2 regions of the Variovorax sp. OV084 genome follow, and region 2 is predicted to be linked to the other one. Evidence: riboswitches for the same ligand, from Rfam matches in the RefSeq annotation. Region 2 holds a riboswitch; the other holds the start of a gene.

Region 1 (3,201 bases), on a different contig from region 2:
CGCGGCCTGGTCAGCCCGGGACGTGGTGCGCTACCTGGCCGCCTATGCACCCGACTTCACGCCGCCGCGAGGCCAGGACCGCAAGGCCTGGGAGGCGGACCGCCGCGCGCGCATTACCGACAAGACGACCATCAGCGTGAGCATCGACAGCCTGGTCATCAGCGTCCAGGGGCAGGCGGCCAGCGCGAGCTTTCAACAGACCTACAGCGCCGACAAGCTGCGCGAGAAGAGCCGCAAGACGCTGGAATTGCAGCGCGTGGGCAACCAGTGGCTCATACGCAAGGAAAGCGCGGGCTGAAGGCCAGCCGCGATTGCCCCTGTAAGGCAAACGGTTCATGAAGATGTCACCACTTGCAACGATGCTGCAGCCCTCGATTCCCGAAAGCTGTGGCTGCCATGTTTCCCACCAAGACCGACAAGGCGCGCGACGAACTCCAGGGCGGACAGCGCACGCTCAGCCAGCGTGAGCGCGCCCTGCTGCTGATGGCCGATGGCCGGCGCTCGCTGACCGACTTCAGTCCGCTGTTCTCCAACCGGGTTGAAGCCGAACAGGCGATCCAGGCGCTGGTGCAGCGGGGTTACCTGCAGGCCCCGCAGGCTGCTGCTGCGGCACCGGCGCCCGCACCGGTAGCAGCCCCCGCCCGGCCCGCGCCTATCGCCGCCGCCGAGCCGATCCAGGTCGCCACCACCTCGGCCGACACCTTCGACGGCAAGCGCTCGCTGGCCACCACGCGCATGTTCCTGTTCGACATCTGCGAGCGCATGTTCGTGCGGCGCGACCCGAAATTCGCGCTGCAGATGCGCGACGCCCTGCGCGAGGCCCGCGACCGCGAGGCGATGCTGACCATCGCCGCGCTGATGCTCACCGAGATCGAGAAAACCGCCGGGGTGGAGCGGGCCGAATCGCTGCGCGAGCGCATCGACAAGCTGCTGCCGCCGGCCGAAATCATCCACTGACGCCGAACCCCGGCCCCGCGCGATCCACTACACTCGCCAGGGTCAGGAGAGAGCCCCGCGTGCCGGGGCCGCCGAAGGCGCAGGGGTTTCCCGAACGCTCAGGCAAAAGGACTGACAAGGCGCCGGTGAACACCGGCGTTTCCTTGCTGGAGAGAGGCCGTTGCAGTGAAAACTGCCCATCGGCCCACCGAAGGAGCAAACCCCGATCGTGGGGCGAATCTCTCAGGTAAAGCGGACAGCAGGGGTGGCCCATGGCTTGCGTCATGGATTTCGTCTGCCCCTTTGGAGTGCCCCGTGGCTGCTTCTTCCGCCCCCGCTACCGAACTTCTCAAGACGCCGCTGCACGACCTCCACGTGGAGCTCGGTGCCCGCATGGTCCCCTTTGCCGGCTATTCGATGCCGGTGCAGTACCCCGCCGGCCTGATGGCCGAGCACAAGCACACGCGCGATGCGGCCGGCCTGTTCGACATTTCCCACATGGGCCAGCTGCGCCTCGTCGGGCCCGATGCAGCGGCCGCCTTCGAAACCCTGATGCCAGTCGACGTGATCGACCTGCCCGCCGGCAAGCAGCGCTACGGCCTGCTGCTGAACGACGAAGGCGGCATCCTCGACGACCTGATGTTCTTCAATGAAGGCAACGGCTCGATCTTCGTGATCGTCAACGGCGCCTGCAAGGTGGCCGACATCGCCCACATCCAGCAGAAGATCGGCAGCCGCTGCCAAGTGCAGCCCCTGCCCGACCACGCCCTGCTCGCGCTGCAGGGCCCGCAGGCCGCGGCCACGCTGGCGCGGCTGTCGCCCGGCATCGAGCGCTTCGTGTTCATGACGGGCGGTGCGGTGCAGATCGGCGGCATTGCCGCCTTCGTCACCCGCAGCGGCTACACCGGCGAAGACGGCTTCGAGATCTCGGTGGCCGCGAAGGACGCCGAGGCGCTGGCCCGCCTGCTGCTGGCCCAACCCGAGGTCAAGCCCATTGGCCTGGGCGCGCGCAATTCGCTGCGGCTCGAAGCCGGGCTTTGCCTCTACGGCAACGACATCGACACCACCACCACGCCGGTCGAGGCCTCGCTCAACTGGGCGATGCAGAAGGTGCGCCGCACGGGCGGCGCGCGCGAAGGCGGCTTTCCAGGCGCGACAAAGATCCTCGCGCAGCTTGCCGTCGCTGCCGCAGGCGCTGCCGGCCACACCGACCACGACACGCTGAAGCGCAAGCGCGTGGGCCTCGTCGCCCTCGAACGCATTCCGGTGCGCGACGGCACGGTGCTGCAATCTTTCGAAGGCCACGACATCGGCGTCGTCACCAGCGGCCTGCTCGGCCCGACGGCCGACCGCTGCATCGCGATGGGCTACGTGGCCACCGCTTTTGCCGAACCGGGCACGCGCGTGCAGGCCATCGTGCGCGGCAAGCCGGTGCCGATGGAGGTCTCGACGATGCCTTTCGTGCCCACCCGCTACTACCGCGGCTGAGCCCGGTCGACCCGGCTAGGCTCTACACCCCGATTCATTTTTTCCACGAGGAGTTTTTCCATGAGCATCAAGTACACCAAGGACCACGAATGGGTGTCGGCCGAAGGCGACGCAGCCACCGTCGGCATCACCGTGCATGCGCAGGACGCGCTGGGCGACGTGGTGTTCGTCGACCTGCCCGAAGTCGGCAAGACCTTTGCGCAAGGCGAAGTTGCCGGCGTCGTCGAATCGGTCAAGGCCGCGGCCGACGTGTTCATGCCCGTGTCGGGCGAGATCACCGAAGTGAACGAGGCGCTGCGCGCCGATCCGTCGCTGGCCAACAGCGACCCACTGGCCGCCGGCTGGTTCTTCAAGGTCAAGCTGAGCGAACCCGCACAGCTCGACGCCCTGCTGGACGCGGCCTCCTACGACAAGTTCGCCGCCGAATCCTGATCCGCTGAGTTCTTCAGCCACCTTCCTTCTTCTCCCCGAGCCCTCACCGCCATGCCGACGCCCGCCCTTCCCTCTTTGCAAGAACTAGAGAACGCCGAAGAATTCCTCGCCCGCCACATCGGCATCGATGCGGCGGACGAGGCGCGCATGCTGCCGGTGATCGGCTCGGAAACGCGAGCAGAGCTCATCGACGGCATCGTGCCCGCGGCCATCCGCCGCGCAAAGCCGATGCGCCTGCCCGCACCGGCAACCGAAGCCGATGCGCTGGCCGAGCTGAAGGTGATGGCGTCGAAGAACAAGGTGTTCAAGAACTTCATCGGCCAGGGCTACTACGGCACGCACACG
Region 2 (3,201 bases):
CGCGCGGGCCGACCTGATGCGCATCTGCGCGGAAATCCGCGAGGAACTGGAGCCCGAAGAGCAGACGCTCGCCACCGCGCGCGCCGTGGCGGCGGGCGAAGCCGAGGCGGCGCCGCATCCGGCACGGCGCATCGCAGGGGCGGTGTACGTGAGCTGCTCGGGGCGCGGCGGGCCGCATTTCGGCGCACCGGGCGCTGAGTTGCAGATCGTGCGGCACGCGCTGGGCGACGTGCCGCTGGTCGGGTTCTTCGCTGCGGGCGAGATTGCCCGGCATCACCTGTATGGCTATACCGGGGTGCTGACGGTGTTTACGGCCAACGACTGAACGCGATCAGGCCGGCTGCAGCGCGCGCGGCGCGGGCGCAGGCATGCCGGTGAACGCGAAATCCACCTCCGGCGCCAGCCCGCTCACGATCCGCGCGATCGACTTGCCCGAGCCGCAGGCATGCGTCCAGCCGAGCGTGCCGTGGCCCGTGTTGAGGAACAGGTTCGGAAGCCTGGTCTTGCCGATCAGCGGCACGTTGCTCGGCGTGGCGGGGCGCAGACCGGTCCAGAACTGGGCCTGCGTGGTGTCGCCAGCGCCGGGGAAGAGCTCTTCGACGCGGCGCACGATGGCTTCGCAGCGCACGCGGTTCAGGTCGCGGTCATAGCCGTTGAGCTCGGCCGTGCCGGCGATGCGCAGGCGGTCGCCCGACTCCGAGGTGTAGCGCGAAAACACGAGCTTGAATTCGTCATCCGTCAGCGAGACCTGGTGGGCCTTCGACGCGTCCTTGACGGGCAGCGTCACCGAATAGCCTTTGGCCGGGTAGATCGGCAGGCGAATGCCCAGCGGGGCGGCATACAGCGGGCTCAATGAACCCATCGCCAGCACGAAGGCGTCGCCGCGGATGCGCTGGAAGCGGCCTTCGCTGTCGGTGGCTTCGACGTGATCGATGCTGCCGCCGGCTTCGCGCAGCGCGGTCACGGTGTGGCTCATCAGGAACTTGACGCCCGCCGCGGTGGCCAGGCCCACCAGTTCGCGCGCGAAGCGGTTGGCGTCGCCGGACTCGTCCTCGGCCGTGTAGGTGGCGCCGGCCAGCTTCGGGCGGATGTGGGCGAGGGCGGGCTCGATCTTCACGGCTTCGTCGGCCGAGATGACCTGGCGCTCGCAGCCCAGGGCGCGCATCTGCTCGGCGGGCGCGAGGGCGCCGTCGAACTCTTTTTGCGTCGTGTAGAAGTGCAGGATGCCCTGCGTGCGCTGGTCGTAGTTCAGGCCGGTGTCGCGGCGCAACTGTTGCAACATCGAGCGGCTGTATGTTCCGAGACGCACGATCTGCTCGATGTTGTGGCGGGTGCGCGCCGGCGTGCATTCGCGCAGGAACTGGAGGCCCCAGAGCCACTGGCGCATGTCGGCGCGGATGCGGAAGAGCAGCGGAGCATCTTCCTTGCCCAGCCACTGCAGCACCTTGAGCGGCGCGCTGGGGTTGGCCCAGGGCTCGGCGTGGCTGACGGAGATCTGCCCACCGTTGGCGAAGCTGGTTTCGGCGGCTGGGGTGGCTTGCCGGTCGATCACGGTCACTTCGTGGCCGAGTTGCTGGAGGTAGTAAGCCGAGGTCACGCCGAGCAGGCCGGCGCCAAGAACGATCACGCGCATTTCAAGTACCTTTGAGGTTGCAGCGCTTGAACGACGGGCGTGGTGTGCTATTGAATGAATAGCAAAGCAACCGGACGACCGTAGTCCAAGTTGCCGCTCCCCCTGTCCTCGGTACCTGAGAGATTCACCCGCTGCGCCCGCAGAGGGTTTGCTCCTTCGGTGCATCACGACCACGTTGGGCGGTGTGATGGCTCTCCAGACGGCGTTTCAGTTGGTGCAGTACAGGTCCCTTGTTCGGACCGACCTGAGCGTTTATGGGAGTTTGCGCCTTCGGTAGGGCCACCGGGGTGGCCCGCTCTCCTGCAGTGGGGCGATTGTAGGCGGGGCTTGCGCGGGCGCCAACCTTTGATTTCTCTCCTCTGGCCGAATGGGATAATCGCCTGTTGATTTGCCGCAAGGCGATCGTTCCATATATCAGCAGGGGACTTCATGATCCTGGTTACCGGCGGCGCTGGCTTCATCGGCGCCAATTTCGTACTCGACTGGATCGCCAACGGCGAAGAGCCGGTCGTGAACCTCGACAAGCTGACCTACGCAGGCAACCTCGAGACCCTCGCGTCGCTCAAGGGCAACCCGAAACACATCTTCGTGCAGGGCGACATCGGCGACAGCGCCCTCATCGACCGCCTGCTGGCCGAGCACAAGCCGCGCGCCGTGGTCAACTTCGCCGCCGAATCGCACGTGGACCGCTCCATCCACGGCCCCGAAGACTTCGTGCAGACCAACGTGCTGGGCACCTTCCGCCTGCTCGAATCCGTGCGCGGCCACTGGAGCGCGCTGCCAGCCGAGCAGAAGACGGCCTTCCGCTTCCTGCACGTGTCCACCGACGAGGTCTACGGCTCGCTGTCGAAGACCGACCCCGCCTTCACCGAAGAGAACAAGTACGAGCCCAACAGCCCGTATTCAGCCAGCAAGGCCGCCAGCGACCACCTCGTGCGTGCCTGGCACCACACCTACGGCCTGCCGGTGCTGACCACCAACTGCTCCAACAACTACGGCCCCTTCCACTTCCCGGAGAAGCTCATCCCGCTGATGATCGTCAACGCGCTGGCCGGCAAGAACCTGCCCGTGTACGGCGACGGCATGCAGGTGCGCGACTGGCTCTACGTGAAGGACCACTGCAGCGCCATCCGCCGCGTGCTCGAAGCCGGCAAGCTTGGCGAGACCTACAACGTGGGCGGCTGGAACGAGAAGCCCAACATCGAGATCGTCAACACCGTGTGTGCGCTGCTCGACGAGCTGCGCCCCAGGGCCGACGGCAAGCCCTACAAGGAACAGATCACCTACGTCACCGATCGCCCCGGCCACGACCGTCGCTACGCCATCGATGCGCGCAAGCTCGAGGCCGAGCTCGGCTGGAAGCCCGCCGAGACCTTCGACACCGGCATCCGCAAGACCGTCGAGTGGTATCTGGCCAATGGCGAGTGGGTGCGCAACGTGCAAAGCGGCGCGTATCGCGAGTGGGTCGAGAAGCAATACGACACGACGAAGGCTGCGGCATGAAGTTGCTGCTGCTGGGCAAGGGCGGACAGGTCGGCTGGGAGCTGCAGCGCAGCCTGGCGCCCCTG

The links. A riboswitch is a leader RNA that binds a small molecule or an ion and turns the genes downstream of it on or off. The one in region 2 is predicted to bind glycine.
Region 1: it holds a riboswitch for glycine, as region 2 does, so the genes downstream of both, gcvT (glycine cleavage system aminomethyltransferase GcvT) here and BMW87_RS24590 (D-amino acid dehydrogenase) in region 2, are expected to answer to the same signal.

Annotation. Positions count from the first base shown of each region.
Region 1 is NZ_FOII01000001.1:21,330-24,530, reverse strand. Features, by position in the region: gene BMW87_RS00130 (L,D-transpeptidase Cds6 family protein) at 1-298, shown strand, start outside; gene BMW87_RS00125 (hypothetical protein) at 397-957, shown strand; glycine riboswitch at 991-1,081, shown strand; glycine riboswitch at 1,094-1,206, shown strand; gene gcvT (glycine cleavage system aminomethyltransferase GcvT) at 1,252-2,424, shown strand; gene gcvH (glycine cleavage system protein GcvH) at 2,485-2,856, shown strand; gene gcvP (aminomethyl-transferring glycine dehydrogenase) at 2,908-3,201, shown strand, end outside.
Region 2 is NZ_FOII01000012.1:70,689-73,889, reverse strand. Features, by position in the region: gene BMW87_RS24595 (FIST signal transduction protein) at 1-325, shown strand, start outside; gene BMW87_RS24590 (D-amino acid dehydrogenase) at 332-1,633, opposite strand; glycine riboswitch at 1,726-1,842, opposite strand; glycine riboswitch at 1,846-1,946, opposite strand; gene rfbB (dTDP-glucose 4,6-dehydratase) at 2,063-3,136, shown strand; gene rfbD (dTDP-4-dehydrorhamnose reductase) at 3,133-3,201, shown strand, end outside.